3 regions of the Desulfoluna sp. CYM3A genome follow, and region 2 is predicted to be linked to each of the others. Evidence: riboswitches for the same ligand, from Rfam matches in the RefSeq annotation. Region 2 holds a riboswitch; each other region holds the start of a gene.

Region 1 (6,120 bases), 2.4 Mb from region 2:
CTGTAGGGTGTGCTTGCGCACCATTTATTCGAAAAACCACATCTTTTGCCGCGTCTATACAGTTTGGCGGGCATCTTAACAGGGGGCATGACCGTTGCGATTCTTCGGTGGTGCGCAAGCGCACCCTACCTTTGCTTTGCCAGTGATCCGTGGAAAACGTTGCAACGATTCAGCCCAATCGACCACAGATTGGCAGAGTCACGTTTACAGTTCGTTTTGTGACATCCTGTAGGGTGTGCTTGCGCACCATTTATTCGAAAAACCACATCTTTTGCCGCGTCTATACAGTTTGGCGGGCATCTTAACAGGGGGCATGACCGTTGCGATTCTTCGGTGGTGCGCAAGCGCACCCTACCTTTGCTTTGCCAGTGTGAAGCGATTTCAACCGTTGTGGCGGAGCCTCCGAGCATCATTCCCAGGCGGAGCCTGGGAACGAAAGAACGTATCCGGTTGCTACGAAGTTTGTGGCTCACCTCGCTTTAAAAATCAGCCCTCAGGCTGACGGTGACGCTCCGGGGCTCTCCGGGGTAGCCGGCGTCTTTGGACGAAAAATCGTCGGCGATGTAGTACTCGTCGAAGAGGTTGTGGACAGCCACCTGGAAGGAGAGGTTCTTCACGGGCACGGTGACGGCGGTGTTGACCGTGATGTAGTCATCCAGGGTGTGGAGGTTGCCGGTGGTGTTGTCCCGCAGGTTGCGTTCGCCCACGTAGTTGGCCGAGACGTTCCAGTTGAAAAAGTCCGTGGCCAGGTTGGCGCCGATGCCTGCCATGTGCTCGGGGGACATGCGCACCCGGTTGCCTTCAAAGGAGTTGCCCGAGGTATCGGTGAACTCTTCGTAGCGGGCGTCGTGGTAGGCGTAGTGGCCCCAGGCGCTGACAGCGTCGGTGATGCGGCAGGAGATCTCCGCTTCCACGCCGTCCACCTCGGTGCGGGTGTTGGTAAAGAGAAAATCATCGGTGGAGGTGCGGAAGGAGCGGGGTCCTTTTTTCTCGGTGCGGAAGCAGCTCACCTGAGCAAAAAGTGTGTTGCCCGAGGAGAACTTGACCCCTGCTTCGTAGCTTTTGGTCTCTTCCGGGTCCAGGATCTGGGGAAGGGTTTTGTTGTTTTTGGTGCTGAGCTTGGGAAACTGGGTGCGAAAGCCCTCGGCATAGGTGGCAAAGAAGGCCGTCTGGACCGAGCCCACCCGGAAGGCGTTCCAGGTGGCGCCCACACGGGGGCTGAAGGCCGAGTCGCTCTGGTCGGCTTCCACGTCTTTATTGGAGGTGGTGAGCTCTTCGTGGAAGTGATCGTAGCGGATGCCCGCCATGAGGGAGACGTCTCCGATGGCCAGGGTGTCCTGGGCGTAGGCGCTGTAGACGGTCTGTTCAAACTCGCTTTTGACCGTGGTGCCGGTAGGGTTGCCCGTGGCCGGGTTGCCCACGTTGGTCAAGGGGGTGTCCCAGTTGGGGGGGCCGTATTTGGGCATGCTGCTCCAGGAGTAGCCGGGGGCGTCCTTGTCCTGGGAGGCGATCTCCACATAGGTGCCCACAAGGAAAGTGTTGTCCACGGTCTCGCCGGTGTGGTCCAGGGTCATGCGCAGGTCGTTGTGAAAGGCGGTCTGCTCGGAATCGCTGACCCACCAGCCCTTGTTGCTCTGGCTTGCCGTTACCGTGGTGCCCCCGGTGGCATAGCTGTCGAATTGGGTGAAGGTCAGGTCGTTGGTGATCTTCACGTTCTCGGAGAGGGAGAGGGTGGGGGAGATGGTGACGGACTGATACCTTCCGTCGTAGCACGCGCCGTCGATGGCGTGGTTCTCTTCCCGGGTGACCCCTGCCATGGGTTTTCCGTCCACAATGGGGATGGTGGAGCCCCTGTCCGCGTTGACATTGGACAAGAGGGCCTGGACGTCCACGGCAAAGGTGTCCGAGAACTCATGGTGACTTGTGACCATGGCGTTCTGTGCATCTCTTCCGACACCGTCCTGGTAGCCGTTGCTGGTGGTTCCGCCGCCGCTGACCATCACATACCCTTTGTCGGTGGGCCTGAGCACCCGGGTGTCTGCCCCGTAGGTGTCAAAGCTTCCGCCCCGGGCCACCAGGGTGGTGGAGGCTTTGGAGGTATCCTGCGGGACGGTGATGATGTTCAAGGTTCCGGCCACGGCGCCCCGGCCCCAGATGGAGGAGGAGGGGCCTTTGGCAAACTCGATGCGTTCCACAATGTTCAAAGGAATCATGGTCAGGTCGGCGGAGCCATTGACCTGGCGGAAGGGGATGCCGTTGATGAGAACGGCCAGGTCCTTGGTGTCCCGGGAGCCCCGGACCTCAATGTGGGGGTAGGCGTTGCCCTGGATCCCCATCTGGAGGCCGGGAACGGTTTTGAGGGCCTGTTCGAGGGTGGTGGCCCCCATGCGGTCGATCTGTTCACGGGTGACCACAGAAACGGTGACGGGTACCTCCATCCGGTCCTCCGCCACCCGCGTGGCCGTGACGACGATTCCTTCCATGGAGGGCGTTTCCGTGGTTTCTGCCGAGGCGGTTGAACCGCCCAGGGCGCAAAGGGCCAGGGCCAGGACTGCACATCTTCGTATTGCGTAATTCACTGTCTCACCTGCTGCATCTCAAGTGGAATTGCTTCCATTGCTTCAACAGGGATTTTTTTAACACGATACCCGGGCAGGGGCATCCATGGCCGCGGAACGTGCATGCCGGGGGGCAGGCAAGGGTCCCGGTGGCTCATGGGCAGGTCCGGATACAAAAAATCCCCAGCTTCCATACAAAAGCCAGGGACTGCACCCGTTCAAACTTGATCCCCGGGTCGCCCCGCCTAAGGGGGCTCTCCCACGTTTTTCGTCGCTCGCAAAAAACATGGGTATGTCACATCACAGACAGGTCTTCTGACTTCCGGATCGATCTACTCAACGCGCCTTCCCGGCAAAGCCAGTGACATGAACACGCACCAGGGGTGTCGTGCCTGCGTTTTTCGTCCCCGATTACAGCGGCGGGACCGTGACGGATTTACACCGTCTTCCCTATTAAGTCCGATTAAGGACATCTGTGTGAATGAGGTTTGCTATCACTCATTTTCCGCTTTTGTCAACAACAAGTTGCACCTTCTCGGTAAGAAATTAATGTCGGGTTTCCTGTGCCCTGGGTACCTTGTGACGTAACTTTTGACTTTAAAGGTATGAATAGCCATGGGGCCTTTCACCCCACGTCTCTTGCGGCGTGATCCGTTTCATAGGGAAATAGCGGGGGAACGGTAGATACTCTTGCGCGTGGGTGTTCGGCATGGTTTCAGGTCGGGTGCCCCCGGGCTGGGACATCGAACCATAAGGCAAAAGAAATTAAGGAATCGATTATGGATGAGAGGGTAACGGTTTACAGGTACGTGGGTGAAAAAGGCGAGAGCACAACCATCGAGGCTTTTTTCAAGGGAGACAAGCTGGTGGTGCAGGGCTGCGACACAGGCCCTTCGGCAGTCGGCATGTTCGGGGACTGGGATTACGAGTACTGGCTCTATGCGGACAAGGCCATCTGCCCCGGCAACATTCTGGAGATTTTAAAAAGTGGCTTCCGGGGGTTTACGGCCATCAAGCGGTGGTTTGACGAACAGCAGATTGACTACGACGTTGTCTCCTATGCCTGAGTTTCCAAAGCATGCTTTCTGGGTGCCATATACGTCACGTTGCAGGCATAGGACCACATATGACCCCGTGTGACGCCGCATGCGATCCTTTGTGTGCGGCTGCCGGACGTAACTTGCTCAAAACGGGGGGGATGTGATGTTCGGCACGGAACTTGATTTCCAAATAAGGCGGGCACAGCCCTTTTGCAAGGCAAAGGGCCGGAAACCAAGACACAACCAAACGGCACACAGGAGGAAGCCATGAACGCAGGCAAGGCAATATAGGGGAAAAGATATCACAGCTGGGATGAGGTTTTTCAGGCATCAAGGCCCATGGCATTCAGGGCATTGAACACAGGGACGATTACCTCCCCCCTGGCACCTTACACCCAGGCGGAGAGTATCCCGGCGGGTGTGGACACATCGAAGACCGTCTCCCACGCGGTGATGGTGTTTTACTTTCATCACCCGGAGAAGGGCGATATCCTCATCGACAGCGGGTTTGACAGGTCGTTTTACGAAAATCCCCCTTTTGGGAATTTGTCGCCCTTTGTCATCGATTTTCTCGAGGGCAACAGGGCCCGCTACACCCAGCAAAAAGATGAGGACTTAGAGTCCCAGCTTCGAAAAAACAATATCCATCCTACCCACCTCTTTTTGACTCACATGCACCCGGACCATACCGCCGGGATACCGGCCCTGTCTCCCTGGTGCAATATATGCTATGGAAAGAAGGAGAATTCGGCGCACTACCGCCTGATGACGGGGAGTCACCTGAAAGGAAAGGGGGATATCTCTCTTATTGATACCGATCCAGCTCCGGCGATTCCTCCGTTTGATCATGCGGTGGACCTGTTCGGGGACGGCTCTTTCTGGGCGCTGTCCACACCGGGCCACACAACGGACCATCTTGCCTACCTGATCAATGCGGAACCGTTCCCCATCCTTGTCGTGGGGGATGCGGAACTCTCGGCCTGGGGCATGACCCAGGGGGTGTTCATGAACTCCGATGGCGGGAAAGAAGGGCAGCAGGCCGTTCGGGAATCGGCAAATGCGATTCGCGGGTTTCATCGGATGTACCCCCACGTGGCCGTGTGGTTTTCCCATGATGAAAAGCCCCTGGCCCCATGAGCGCCCAGACCTAATTACCCTGCAAAGACAGTAAGGAAGAATCATGGAAACAACAGCCCCCAGCCCCTGGGATACCGATTACAAAGGCACCGAACCGTCCCCTGTCTACGAGCCGCTCTGGCACATGCTCCAGCAGTTTCTAAGTGACTTTCCGGCGACATCGGTGCTGGACTTCGAATGTTCAGGTCGGCAACTGCCTACCTCATGGCCGAAGAGGGGCTTCGGGTAACAGGGGTTGATATCTCGTTACGGGCCGTAGAAAAAGCCGTGGCCCTGGGCAACGCGCGGACGAACGGACGATGCCGATTCATGAGGCACGATTCCATTCCCGAGGACGTGCCCGACGGCTCCTTTGACGTGGTGGTGATGCTCAATGTCCTTCATTGCTTAACGTTAAAAGAACGGGTAGACTTACTCGTCAAGGCAAAGAGGGTGTTGAAACAGGGCGGGGTACTCTTCGCCAGCGTGCTGGACGTGGAGGACGAATCCTACCCGAGGCACGAATGGACGGAAATCGAGCCACATACCTTTGACGACGGCACCGGTAAACTCTTTCATTTTTATTCTCGGGAAGAACTGACCGAAGAGTTGAAAGGGTTTTCCATTTCCGAGTGCGACATGCTTCGGAACATCCATCCTGATGTGGGAAGGCAAAGCGCCTTGTTTGTGCTGACTGCAACGAACAAGGGGTAAGGGCGCGCATTCTGTGCCGTTTTTCAATTGGGACTTGCTTCACACTGAAAAATATACAGATTCCAAGGGAATACTTGCTGACGGTGGCGTTGAGGCACTCTCAACGCCAAGGGCGGGCTGAGACAATTCTGACAAACAGGCTTGTGCCTTTCGGGTGAAGGGAGACGTGCCATGCGTGTGTCGGCGGGAAAATCCAGGGCAGCGGAGGAGCGTACGGCAACGGTTACGGGTGCCGGGGTGCCACATCGGCCACATGCCGGGCCCTCCCTGTACGGCGGTCCGAACATCGCCTTGCAGCGGGCCCGTGCGTGGTGGAATTCTCTGTGGAGAGACTGGCGCGGCAGGGCACCCATGCTTCCGTACAGGCCGGGCTGAGGGTGAGTGCCCCCGGCGACGCGTGTGAAGGGGAAGCCCACCGCATCGCCGACGAGGTGGCGTGCAAGGCCTGCGAGGGCAGCACAGAGCCTTCCGTGGCCATCACCGGGCGGCCTGCCCCTGGCACCCCCTGGCTTTTTCGGGGGAAAGGCACCGAAGCGCTCACCCCCATTCCCCATGGCGGCGGAAAACCCTTGCCCGAAAAAACCAGGGCGCGTTTCGAATCCTCCCTGGGCCGGGATTTTTCCCGTGTCCGGGTCCACGCCGACCACAAGGCCGCCTTGTCTGCCGAGCGTCTGAATGCCGAGGCATATACT
Region 2 (6,120 bases):
CCGCCGGTCCAAGGACCATTGCCGACGCACGGCCCCGGGGCTTCCCAAAGCCTGCACGTGTGACGTAAGAATGCCCGAATCATAGCCAGAGGATGACGGGTTGTAAAGGGTTTCAGGGCTCACATTTTCGTGCCAGAACAGCGCAGGATCCCGACGGCAGGGCAAGGTCCCCGGCAAAAACAAGCCCGGCCGCCTCGACCATGGCCCGCATCTCACCGGTGGTGTACACTTTCCCGTTGTAGGTGTTCAGCATCATGTGAAGGTCGTACATGCCTCCTGCCTCGCCTCGGTCCCGGTAAAAATCATGGACCACCAGGGTGCCGCCCTGGGCCAGGAGCCCGGCAGCACGCCGAACGATCCCCAGGGTCTCCTCGTCCCCCTGGCAGTGCACCAGGTTGGAGAGCAGAAGAAGATCGGCCCCTTCACAGGCGGAAAGGTCCCAGCTCTCATCCAGCAGGTTGACGCTGGAAAGGGTCACTCGGTCAAAGGCTGAATGACTCGCCTTGGTCTCGCCAAAAATCCCCACCACATCATCCAGGTCGGCAAGGGAGCCTCTCCAGCCGGGATGCCGTTCCAAAAAGGCAAGACTGTAAGCCCCGGAGCCAAAACCCAGCTCCACAAAGAGGCCCTGCTCGTTGTCCGGCCTCACCACCTGCCAGAGCTCAGCCGCCCGGATGCGGGCTGCCTCATCCATGGCCTCGATGTACTGGGCCAGGTCTTTTTTGTACTCTGCCTCGCTCTTCTCCGATGCGGCGTAGACACGTTCGCCTTGCTCCAGGGTCTTTCCCAGGAGAGCCCAGGAGTCGTAGAGCCGTTTTTCAAAGGCCAGGGTACCGGCCATGGGATGGGGCGCATCTGCCCCGAAGAAAAGCGCCCCTTCCTCGGAGACCCTGATCCCCCGCGGGGTCTCTTCCAGAAGCCCCAATACACACAAGACCGCAAGGGCACGGGCCCCGAAGGATGGGTCCCACCCCACCTTGCGGCAGAGTTCCTCTGCCGTCACAGGTTCAGCGCCCACGATCTCGAACACCCCGGCGTCAAAGGCTGCCTCAAGCAACCGATACTGGCGATACCCCGTGAGCACGTTTTTGAACTTCAAATACGGTGTCATCTCACCCATCCATTTTCCAAAAATCACATACAAAAATACCCCTGCATGGCGTCATGCAGGGGCATCGTATCACAACCGGTTACAAAAATAACATTACCCTTTGGTATGGGGATCCTTGATGGCCACCTCGTCAAAGGTGAGGACATCGGCCAGGATGCGGGTGGAGGCGTCCAGGAGCTCCATGGTCAGGGCCGCCCCTGTGCCCTCGCCCAGGCGAAAGCCCAGGTCCAGGAGGGGATCCACGCACAGGTGATCATGCATGAAGGTGTGCCCCACTTCCACGGAACGATGGCTGGCAAAGAGGTACTCCTTGGCCGTAGGGGCCAGATCCCCTGCAATCAGGGCCCCTGCCGTGGAGATGAACCCGTCGCACACCACCGGGACGCCGTGGGCCGCAGCCCCCAGGACAAGCCCTGCCAGGGCGCCGATTTCGTAGCCGCCCACCTTGGCCAACACATCCACGGGATCCTTGGGGTCGGGCTTGTTCACCTCAATCCCTTTTTTGATCACGTCGATTTTGCGCTGAAGGGCTTCATCGTTGATGCCCGTGCCCCGCCCGGTAAGGTCTTCCACCTTTTCCCCGGAGAGCACGGCGATAATGGCCGTGGAGGGGGTGGTGTTGCCGATCCCCATGTCCCCGGTGCCGAGCATGTCCAGCCCGCCTTCGGCCACGAGTTCGTCCACAATCTCAATGCCGGCCTCAATGGCTGCCACAGCCTGCTCACGGGTCATGGCCGGCCCTTTGGTAAAGTTCTCGGTGCCCCTGGCCACCTTTTTATGGATGATGGGAAGAGACGGATCAAAATCGGCCTTGACGCCGATGTCGGCCGCCAGGGACTCGGCCCCGGCGTGCTTGGCCAGCACGTTGATGGAGGCGCCCTTGATCACGAAGTTGTGGACCATCTGCTCGGTGACCTCCTGGGGAAACAGGCTCACACCCTCCTCCACCACGCCGTGGTCTCCGGCACAGGTCACCACCACCTTCTTTTCGAGCTTCACATCGATTTTACCGGCAATGGCTGCAAGGCGGGCGGACAGGGGTTCCAGCACCCCAAGACTCCCCTGGGGCCGCGCCTGGTCGGCCAGGCGGGCAAGGGCAAGCGTCTCAATCCCGCGATCGATCCCCACAATGGAACCGATGGTCTTTTCGAGCAATGTCATTCAGAACCCCTCCTCAATCAATCCAATCAAAACATGCGCCCCCATGATGCCAGTGGTTGGAGACATGGCACCATGGGGACCAAATGGTCGTTCGTAACAAATCGTCTTTGTAGCGATTCAACTTGCCTCCGGCGGGACCACCGGAGGCATTGTAAGCTGAATGGCTACACGTCAATAACCCGTACCGTTGATCACGGGCGCAGCCCGTCAGCGAATGCGACAACCCGAGGTACGAGGGCTGGAGCATTCGCGAACCTGGGTTACCCCTTGTAGATCTTGTCGCCTTTGATGTCGGGCTGGAAAACCTCCATCCCTTTTTTCATGGCGCAGAAGTCGCCGCACATGGTGCAGGTGTCTTCCTGCTCGGGGGTGCGCTCTGCACGGATGGACTTGGCCACCTCCGGGAAGAGCAGGTGTTTTTCCAGATCGTCCCAGCGCATCTCGCGACGGGCCATGGCAGCCAGCTTCTCGGTTTCGCGGCGGTTGGGGTACTTGGCGATATCTCCGATGCGGGTGGCAAGGCGGGTGGCGCGCACACCCTCACGCACATCCTGAACCGTGGGCAGGGCGGATCCTGGCGGGGGTGATGTAGGTCAGGGTCTGCGCCGAAGCGGGCGGAGCTGGCCGCGCCGATGGCCGCCGTGATGTGATCGTACCCGGCGCCGGTGTCGCAGGGGATGGGGCCGAGGACGTAGTAGGGGGCGTTGCCGCTCATGCGCTTTTCAAGCATGATGTTGCCCTCGATCTCATCCAGGGGCACATGGCCGGGGCCTTCCACCATCATCTGGCAGCCCATCTCGCGACCCAGCTCGGCCAGCTCGCAGTTGATGATCATCTCGGCCATCTGGGCGCGGTCGTGGCTGTCGTGGATGGCACCTGCACGGATGCCGTTGCCAAGGGAAAGCACGGCGTCGTATTTTTTCATGAGGGCACAGACGCGGTCGAACTGCTCGTAAAGGGGGTTTTCACGCTTGGTGGCGTCCATCCAGGCCACCATGAAGGTACCGCCCTTGGAGGCAAGACCACCGTACCGGAAGCCCTGGGCGCGGAGGCGCTCAATGGTGTACTGGTTGATGCCGCAGTGGATGGCCATGAAGGAGAGGCCGTCGTCGAGCTGCTGCTCAATGAGGTCGAAAAGGTATTCGGGGTCGAGCTTGGAGGGATCCTGATACTTGCGCCCGGTCTCCTTGAAGGCCTGATAAAGGGGCACGTTGCCCAGGGGAAGGTTGGTGGCTGCCAGCACCTCGCGGCGGACAAGGTCCAGGTCCCCCCCGGCGGAGAGTTCCATGAGGGTATCGGCGCCCTCTTCCTCTGCGGCCAGGGCTTTTTCAATCTCGCTCTTGATGTCGCAGATATCGGAGCTGGTCCCGATGGAGGCGTTTACCTTGGTACGGAGGCCGGTACCGATGCCCACGGCAGGGCCTTTGTGCTTGGGGTTGTTGGGGATAACGATCTCCCCTTTGGCCACCAGGTCACGGATGACCTCGGGGGCATGCCCCTCTTTTTCGGCAACCTGCTGCATCTGGGGGGAAACCACGCCCTCCCGGGCCAATTCAATCTGGGTCTTGTCTACAGCCATTGTATCTCTTCTCCTTACAAGCATATCGGCGGACTCATAAAATAAAGTACCGCCACCATGATTCGTTCGGCCACCGACTCCGACGGCGCCCCGGTTCCACCCGGGAGATCACCCGATGCCGCCATGAAATCCGTCTGTCGAAAGAAAGCAAGGAGTACGAACAGACAGCGCCGGAATTTCATGATCATTCCCACCGGCACCAACCCGTGCCGGTGAAACGCACCGATTTCAGGCAATAAAAAAAGGGCTCTGAGGTACATAGATATACCTCAGAGCCCTTTGCCATCGAACTCGGTCACGTGAGTCTCATGCACGTCTTCTGACTTCCGGGGTAAGAGCTCCCGCCGCGCCTTCCCGCCCCCCTTCAGGAGAGGCAGTGACCGCTGGCATCTCTTCACATGATGAGGAGAAACCAACCTGCGCCGGGCCACCCGGTTACAGCGGCGGGACCGTCACGGATTTTCACCGTAGTTCCGTTTGCATGACACCGTATGACAAATTGAATGTGTACCCTGTTACCGGGTACTGTCCATCCTCTACACGAAACCGGCAAAGGGCGTCAAGGGGAAAAAACTCCGACGTCAAGGGTAGCGAAAAACACCTTGAGGGCGGTGTGAAGATGCGCTTTGCCCATCAAGGCCTTAAAAAAAGCATTCATTCAAAGAGAACGCTCAAGAAACGTTCTCCAAGATTTCAAATAGTTGGCACAACTGTTTTTACGCGTTCTTTCACTTTATTCGAGCACCTTGGTGTACCGGCTGTTTCAGGGCATACCAATAGGCTTCCCAAATTTTACGACTCCCCCAAAAGGGATTCCAGTCTCACCGCCCCATGTTCCCTCACAGCTCCATTTGGCCTTTATTTTACAATGTTGAAGCTCCTCCTACCTACATTTCGGCCTCAGATTCATGAATGCGTAAAAACATAACGCCCTCGTTACGAATAAGCCTATATGGAAATAAAATATTGACATATAAGCGATATTTCCCCTATGAAATGGTGATAGTGGAATTAAGGAATATTTAACCAACTTTGGGGGAAATTCATGAATCAAGTGACAGGGATTTTTAAAAAAATCGCTTCGGGAAGCCTGGTACTGCAGATTGTGATCGGGATCATTGCAGGTGTCATCCTTGCTCAGGTATCACCGGATACGGCAAACTCCGCAGGCCTGTTCGGCAGCTTGTTCGTCAAAGCGCTTAAAGCCGTTGCACCCATCCTCGTTTTTGTCATCGTCGCCTCTTCCATTGCCAACCAGAAGCGCGGCACCCACACCAACATGCGCTCCATCATCGGTCTCTACCTGGTGGGAACCTTTATGGCGGCACTCGTGGCCGTCACCTTGAGTTTTCTCTTCCCCACCAACATGACCCTGGTGGCCACAGACACGGCAGCCACACCGCCCAACGGTATCGGGGAGGTTCTCAACACCCTTCTCTTCAAAATCGTGGACAACCCCATCAACGCCCTGGCTACGGGGAACTTCATCGGCATCCTTGCCTGGGCCATTGCCCTGGGCATCGCCTTCCAGCATACGGGTGAAGCAACCAAGACTTTCCTGCACGACGTCTCCAACGGCGTCTCCAGCATCGTCAAGCTGGTTATCCGGTTTGCCCCCCTGGGCATCTTCGGCCTGGTCTCACAGACCATCGCCACCACCGGCTTTGAAGCCCTTTCCGGCTACACCCACCTGCTTCAGGTTCTTTTGGGTGCCATGCTCATCATCGCCCTCATCGTCAACCCGGCCATCGTCTTCTTCATGACCCGGCGCAACCCCTATCCTCTCGTGTTCACCTGCCTGCGTGAAAGCGGCGTCACCGCCTTCTTCACCCGCAGCTCCGCGGCCAACATCCCCGTGAACATGGACCTGTGCAAGCGTCTCGACCTCAACGAAGACACCTACTCCGTCTCCATTCCGCTGGGTGCCACCGTCAACATGGCCGGCGCCGCCATCACCATCACCGTGATGACCCTGGCTGCCGTCCACACCCTGAACATTCAGGTCGACATGGCAACGGCGCTTCTGCTGAGCATCATCGCCTCCGTCTCCGCCTGCGGGGCCTCCGGTGTGGCCGGTGGCTCGCTCCTCCTGATCCCCCTTGCCTGCAGCCTCTTCGGTGTTCCCAATGAGATCTCCATGCAGGTCGTGGCCGCCGGTTTCATCATCGGCGTCATCCAAGACTCCGCTGAAACCGCGCTGAACAGCTCCACCGACGTGCTGTTTACTGCTGCAGCGGATCTTAACGCCCGAGGCACCGCCGCAACTGAA
Region 3 (6,120 bases), 1.9 Mb from region 2:
ACGACATCACGGCCGAGGCCGACTCCGGGGGCCACACGGACAACCGCCCTGCCCTGGCCCTGCTTCCTGCCATCCAGGCCGTGCGGGACCGCCTCATGGAGACCCACGGGTACCCTGAAAAAATCGGCGTGGGCCTGGCCGGGGGCATTGCCGCGCCCGTGTCTGCCACCGCCGCCTACGCCATGGGCGCCGACTACGTCCTCACCGGCACCATCAACCAGGCCTGCGTGGAGGCGGGAACAGCAGAACCGGTCAAGGCCGCCCTGGCCCAGGCCCGCCAGGCCGACGTCACCATGGCGCCTGCCGCTGACATGTTCGAGATGGGAGGCAAGGTCCAGGTGCTCAAGCGGGGCACCATGTTCGCCATGCGCGCGGCCAAGCTCTTTGCCCTCTACAAGGAGCACCCGAGCATCGAGGCCCTGCCCGAGTCCGATCGTATGTTTGTGGAGAAAAAAATCCTGGGCAAGCCCCTGGAGCAGGTGTGGCTGGAGACCAAGGCCTTTTTTGAAGAGCGGGACCCCTCCCAGCTGGCCAAGGCCCAGTCCGACCCCAAGCACCGCATGGCCCTGATCTTCCGAAGCTACCTCGGCCAGGCCTCACTATGGGCCATCCGGGGCATCCCGGAGCGCTCCGGGGACTACCAGATCTGGTGTGGGCCCGCCATCGGCGCCTTCAACGCCTGGACCAAGGACACGCCCCTGGCCTCCCCCGACAACCGGGACGTCACCACCGTGGCCTTCAACCTCCTGGTGGGCGCCTCCGTGGAAGCCCGATCCCGCATCCTGGCCAGCCAGTACCCCAGCCTTGCCGGGATCCGGTTCCTCCCCAAAACCCGGGAAGCCCTTGTCCGGTGCTCTGTGGAAATCCGCTGAGCACGTGTTTAAAAAAGCCTCCGGCGGCCAGGTGGGGGCACCTGGAAACCTGATGGCGAATGCTTGAAGGCAGACATGATGCCAAACGTTTTCGGAGCATTCGCGTGGGGTGTGGCAAGTGGCAACCGTTTATGCAGGAGAGGCCCTCTTCATTCTTCTGAAAACACGATTTGCTTGGCTATGGCCACAGATATGGTACCGTTCGTTCCCAGGCTCCGCCTGGGAATGAGGCACGGAGGCTCAGCCTCCACGCTTGAAATCATTTCATTCCGGAATCTTAGCCCATTGCACCGCCATGCGTCGCCCCTACAAGGCAAAGCGTGCCGCAACCGCCCCTTTGGCTGCTTCTTCAGCAATAAGTGCATTTGCCCTTGATTCCACGACTTGCCTTCCCTTTCCCACCCACCCTATAGACATCCCATGCCCCGTCCACGCATCACAGCAAGGCATGACACCCCAGCCCTCTGGAATTCTTGTTTACTTGACGTCTCAAACCGGTCTACAAACCCAAGTGCCCTTTGCCCATCATCTGGCCCAAAGGCACAGGTCACGATTCACTTCCACCCCATCGCTTCTGTCAGCGCCCCGGGTCGTGACAAAGCCCCAACTTTTTTATCAGGAGTACACGTGTCATGCTTAAGTGGATCGAACGATTTAACCGACTCTTTGTGGTCTGGGCCGTTCTCATCTGTGTGGTGGCAGCCCGGTTTCCCCAGCACTTTGCCCAGCTCAAGCCCCTCATCGTCCCCCTGCTCATGGTGGTGATGTTCGGCATGGGTGCCACCCTGCGCGCCCGGGACTTCAAAGAGCCCCTCAAGCGCCCCCACGTGATCCTTCTGGGCGTCTCCATCCAGTACCTCATCATGCCTTTGGCCGCCTTTCTCATCTCCAGAGCCCTGGGCCTGTCCCCCGAGCTCATGGTGGGCATGGTCCTGGTGGGAAGCGTCTCCGGGGGCACGGCCTCCAATGTGGTGGCCTTCCTGGCCGGTGGAGACGTGGCCCTTTCCATCGTCATGACCGCAGCCTCCACCTTCCTGGCCGTTTTCCTTACCCCCCTGCTCACCCAGCTCTATGTGGGAGCCACCGTGCCCGTGGCCATGCTCCCCATGTTCCTGAGCATCCTCAAAATCGTCGTGGTTCCCGTGGCCGCAGGCATCCTCGTCAACACCCTCTTTCAGGAGCACCTGGAAAAAATCCAGCCGGTCTTTCCCCTCATCTCGGTGGTGACCATCGTGGGGCTCATCGGCATCATCATCGGCCTCAACCAGCCCAGGCTCTCCACCCTGGCCCTTCCCCTGACCCTGGCCATCATCCTCCACAACGGATGCGGCCTGGCAGCGGGCTACGGCCTTCCCAAGCTCCTGGGGCTCGATGAAAAAACATGCAGAACCATCGCCATCGAAGCAGGCATGCAGAACTCCGGCCTTGCCGTGGCCCTCTCCATCAAGTACTTCACCGCGGCCTCGGCCCTTCCCGGCGCCATCTTCAGCCTCTGGCACAACCTGTCGGGATCTTTCCTGGCCACCGTCTGGACCACCCTGGACGCCCGAAAAGAAAAAAAAGAGGCCCCGTGCTGACAACGGACTGAGTCGCTCTAACTGTTCATTTATATCTATCGTTGTGAAGATATATGTTAAGCAAAATGCTTCGGTGGGGATAATTCTTTAAAAATTCTCTCATAAATGAAAAATCATGGTTGACATTCTCCTCATGTCAGCTATTTTAGGAACTTCGCAAACAAGATACACACCATTCAGGTGCCTGTAAAAAGGCCAAAAGGGAACCCTGTGAGAATCAGGGACGGGCCCGCCGCTGTGATCGGAGACGAACGCTGCATACATGTCACTGGCATGTTTCATGCCGGGAAGACGCGGGTTAGACTCAGGATGACCCGAGAGTCAGAATACCTGCCTGAATGCCATATGGCGCCTTTCTCCGTGGACAAGGGAAAGGTGCACCGATAATCTGTGGAAGAAATCAGGGAATCCCAGATCATTTTTATTCATTATGATCCGGGATTTTTTTGTCCCGGCACGACGCGACGGCTTTTGCCTGAAACAGGTCGACGTGGTGTGTAGGGCGACTGTTCTGAAGCAGCCCACGATGCCACGCCCCCTTTTTTCCAGGCAACACCGGCCAATGGAGAAAAGATGAAGCGTACTTTTCTAGCCCCTCTCCTGGCTGCCGCCCTGCTTCTTCCTGCGGGAAGTTTTGCAGACGACACAGCCACTTCCAACCTTCATGAAGTGGTGGTCACCGCAACACGAAACGCCAAGTCTCCGGATGAAGTCACCGCCGATGTGGAAATTGTCTCAAAAGAAGAGATCAAAACAGCACCGGCAAACAACGTGGATGACATTTTAAGGCGCCTTCCCGGTGTAGATATCAGGCGTCCCTCGGACTTCGGTATCACCTCCCCCATGGCCATCAACATCCGGGGCGTCGGCAGCGGCAAACGCGTCCTCCTCATCGTGGATGGTGTCCCCACAAACTCGGCCCTCACGGGCTTTATCTACCCCAACCAGATCCAGACCGGTGCTATCGAACGGGTGGAAGTGGTCAAAGGAGCCTTCTCCTCCCTGTACGGCAGCAACGCCATGGGCGGGGTCATCAACATCATCACCAAAGAGAAACAAACCGATGGGGTGGAGGTCACCCCCAGGGTCAAGGCGGGAAACTTCGGCCTCCGAGAAGCCGGTGTCGAGGCATCGGGCCGCAAGGGCAAGCTGGCCTACACCCTCAACACCAGCCACCGCCAGGTCGACAACCTCTACCAGCGGGACCAGCAGGTCAGTTACTCCTACAACAACACCACCGACACATTTGACCGAAAATTCACCGACATCAGCGACCACTCCGCCTACGACGACCAGCGATTCTTCGGCAAGTTCTGTTACGACCTTTCCGACGAGACCCGCCCTTCCTTCAGCGGTAACCTGGCCTTGACCGAATCGGAAAACGGGTACACCCATTACCAACCCACACGAACGGGAAAAAGAGACCGAACGGACTTTTTATTTCCTTAATGCCAATGCCAGCACCCTGGCGGACCGGGTGGACCTGGACTTTCGGGTGTACACCAACTATGACAAATCCGATGCCATTTCTGAGCTCATCTCCAAAAAGGCCGGCTCCTCAGGTGGCGGCGGAGGCATGGGAGGAATGGGCGGCGGCGCCTCTTCCTACTCTTTCGACTACGGAACCCGTGAGTACTGGGGCCGCGACACGGGCATCCAGATCAAAACTGGCATGGCCGCAGGGGACAATCACTACCTCACCGCCGGGGTGGACTCCAACTTCCTCAGCGGGGAATGGGAAAACAAAAAAGAAGACGGCGCCCTCGTCGGCACCAAGATGGATGAGTCCCTCTCCAACCAAGCGCTTTACCTCCAAAGCGAAAGCGACTTGTTCGATGCCTTCACCCTGACCCTCGGCATGCGCTACGATGCCAACTCCGAATCCGACAACGCCTTTTCTCCCAAAGTCGGGCTCCTCTACCGCGCCACCGACACCGTCAGCTTCCGGACCTCCGCGGGAAAAGCCTTCCGCGCTCCCAACCTCAACGAACTCTATACCCCTACCTGGATGATGATGCCCGGGGTGCCCTCAGTCCAACCCGAACCTGAAGCCCGAGACCATCTGGTCCTACGACCTCGGCGTGGACCTTCGCCTGGCCAAGCAATTCAATCTCTCTTTAACCGGCTTTTACTCCAAGGCCGAAGACCTCATCTCCTCCCCCATGAACCATGGGGTCATGCGGTATGAAAACCTGGATGAAGTCACCACCGACGGCTTTGAAGTATCAGCAGACGGCCAGCTCATGCCATGGCTAGGGGCTCTACGCCAACTACACCTACACCCACTCCGTGGACAAAGAGACCGGGCGCCTCACCAACATCCCCCTGCACCAGGCCAACGCCGGTCTCATGGCCACCCGGGCCCTCTCGCCTAAGGCACGGCTTACCACCTCCCTGGACCTTCGCTACAACAGCGAAATGACCTACATGGCCTACAAAAATATGATGAGCAAAGCGGCCATCACAGTAGACGACTGGGTGGTAGCAGACCTCGGTGTTCGCCTGGAGCTCTTCGACAAGCTGGGCATCCAGGCCGCCGTCACCAACCTCACCAACGAAGACTACGAGGTCCATGGCGCCAATCTGGGCCCCGAGCGAGCCTGGTGGGTGGCCGTAGACTACACATTCTAAAAAAACAATACGATCAAGCCAAAGGCCTCCGGCGGTTCCGCCGGAGGCAACGAAATCATGAGGGTCACTCAAACCAAAGGAGAATCCCCTTGATGAACCCCGAACGGCCTCCTGCATTGCCCTTTGCCTGCTGTGTGCGGTGAGCATCCCCCTGCACCGGGCCCAAGCCAACGGTTCCCACGAACTGGTGGTGGGCACCGGGTGGGACCCCACCCAGCCGGGGACTTCCCAGCCCCTGGGCATGTGGGAGCCCGCCGCGCTGATCTACGAAACCCTCGTCAACCTGGATGAAGCGAGCAGGCCCGTCCCCTGCCTTGCCACCTCCTGGACGGTCTCCAAGGATGCCAGGGTCTACACCTTTGCCCTCGGAAAGGGCATCCGATTCCACGACGGCACGCCCTTGACGCGGCCGCCGTCAAGGTCAACGCCAAGACCCTGGGCCGCACCAACTGGCAAGCGGTGTGGAGCGCCCTGGACCATGTGGAGGTGGTGGATCCCTTCACCGTCCGATTCCACCTGAAGCGCCCCCTGCCCCTCTTTTTCCTCCACATGGCCGGAAGCGGGTACGGCATCGTGGCCCCGTCCCCCGCCCGTCTGCGCAAAGCCCGCCCCGGCCACGGCAGGCCCTGCCATGGGAAATAAGGGCAAGGCCATGGGGCAAGCCAAGGCAAAGATGCCCCCGGCCATGGGGTCCAAAAAGGCCACCGGCTTTGCAGTGGCCCGGGCCATCGGCACCGGCCCCTACGCGTGGGATGAGTCCCACTACCGGCGCCTCCGGGAGTTCCGCGTCACGCGCAACCCGGACTTCAGGCAGGGACAGCCGGCGTTTACGGCCATCACCTGGAAGGTCATCCCCGACGCAGCGGCGCGAACCATCGCCCTGGAAGCAGGGGACATCCATCTCTCCGGCCACGCCCCCGGGGCCAGCTTCGGAGAGGAGAACCTTCGCCCTGACCACCCTTCTATCCACACAGCCCACGGCAGCAACTGGGGAACGCGCCTGGTGATGATCAACCACACCCGGCCCCCCTTTGATAACC

Evidence for each region. A riboswitch is a leader RNA that binds a small molecule or an ion and turns the genes downstream of it on or off. The one in region 2 is predicted to bind cobalamin.
Region 1: it holds a riboswitch for cobalamin, as region 2 does, so the genes downstream of both, ACOYW1_RS22695 (TonB-dependent receptor) here and ACOYW1_RS02435 (phosphomethylpyrimidine synthase ThiC) in region 2, are expected to answer to the same signal.
Region 3: it holds a riboswitch for cobalamin, as region 2 does, so the genes downstream of both, ACOYW1_RS24865 (TonB-dependent receptor) here and ACOYW1_RS02435 (phosphomethylpyrimidine synthase ThiC) in region 2, are expected to answer to the same signal.

Annotation. Positions count from the first base shown of each region.
Region 1 covers NZ_CP186556.1:4,475,464-4,481,583, reverse strand. The annotation lists gene ACOYW1_RS22695 (TonB-dependent receptor) at 480-2,579, opposite strand; cobalamin riboswitch at 2,847-3,050, opposite strand; gene ACOYW1_RS22690 (hypothetical protein) at 3,338-3,625, shown strand; gene ACOYW1_RS22685 (MBL fold metallo-hydrolase) at 3,938-4,735, shown strand; gene ACOYW1_RS22680 (hypothetical protein) at 4,779-4,964, shown strand; gene ACOYW1_RS22675 (class I SAM-dependent methyltransferase) at 4,913-5,428, shown strand; gene ACOYW1_RS22670 (eCIS core domain-containing protein) at 5,752-6,120, shown strand, end outside.
Region 2 covers NZ_CP186556.1:459,383-465,502, reverse strand. The annotation lists gene ACOYW1_RS02450 (methyltransferase) at 113-1,111, opposite strand; gene cobT (nicotinate-nucleotide--dimethylbenzimidazole phosphoribosyltransferase) at 1,205-2,272, opposite strand; gene ACOYW1_RS02440 (phosphomethylpyrimidine synthase ThiC) at 2,533-2,808, opposite strand; partial or broken gene ACOYW1_RS02435 (phosphomethylpyrimidine synthase ThiC) at 2,931-3,794, opposite strand; cobalamin riboswitch at 4,144-4,369, opposite strand; gene sstT (serine/threonine transporter SstT) at 4,897-6,120, shown strand, end outside.
Region 3 covers NZ_CP186556.1:4,914,742-4,920,861, forward strand. The annotation lists gene ACOYW1_RS24855 (PfaD family polyunsaturated fatty acid/polyketide biosynthesis protein) at 1-872, shown strand, start outside; gene ACOYW1_RS24860 (bile acid:sodium symporter family protein) at 1,505-2,449, shown strand; cobalamin riboswitch at 2,611-2,801, shown strand; gene ACOYW1_RS24865 (TonB-dependent receptor) at 3,023-3,898, shown strand; gene ACOYW1_RS24870 (TonB-dependent receptor plug domain-containing protein) at 3,915-4,637, shown strand; gene ACOYW1_RS24875 (hypothetical protein) at 4,531-4,824, shown strand; gene ACOYW1_RS24880 (hypothetical protein) at 4,739-5,080, shown strand; gene ACOYW1_RS24885 (ABC transporter substrate-binding protein) at 5,220-5,600, shown strand; gene ACOYW1_RS24890 (hypothetical protein) at 5,570-5,722, shown strand; gene ACOYW1_RS24895 (ABC transporter substrate-binding protein) at 5,712-6,120, shown strand, end outside.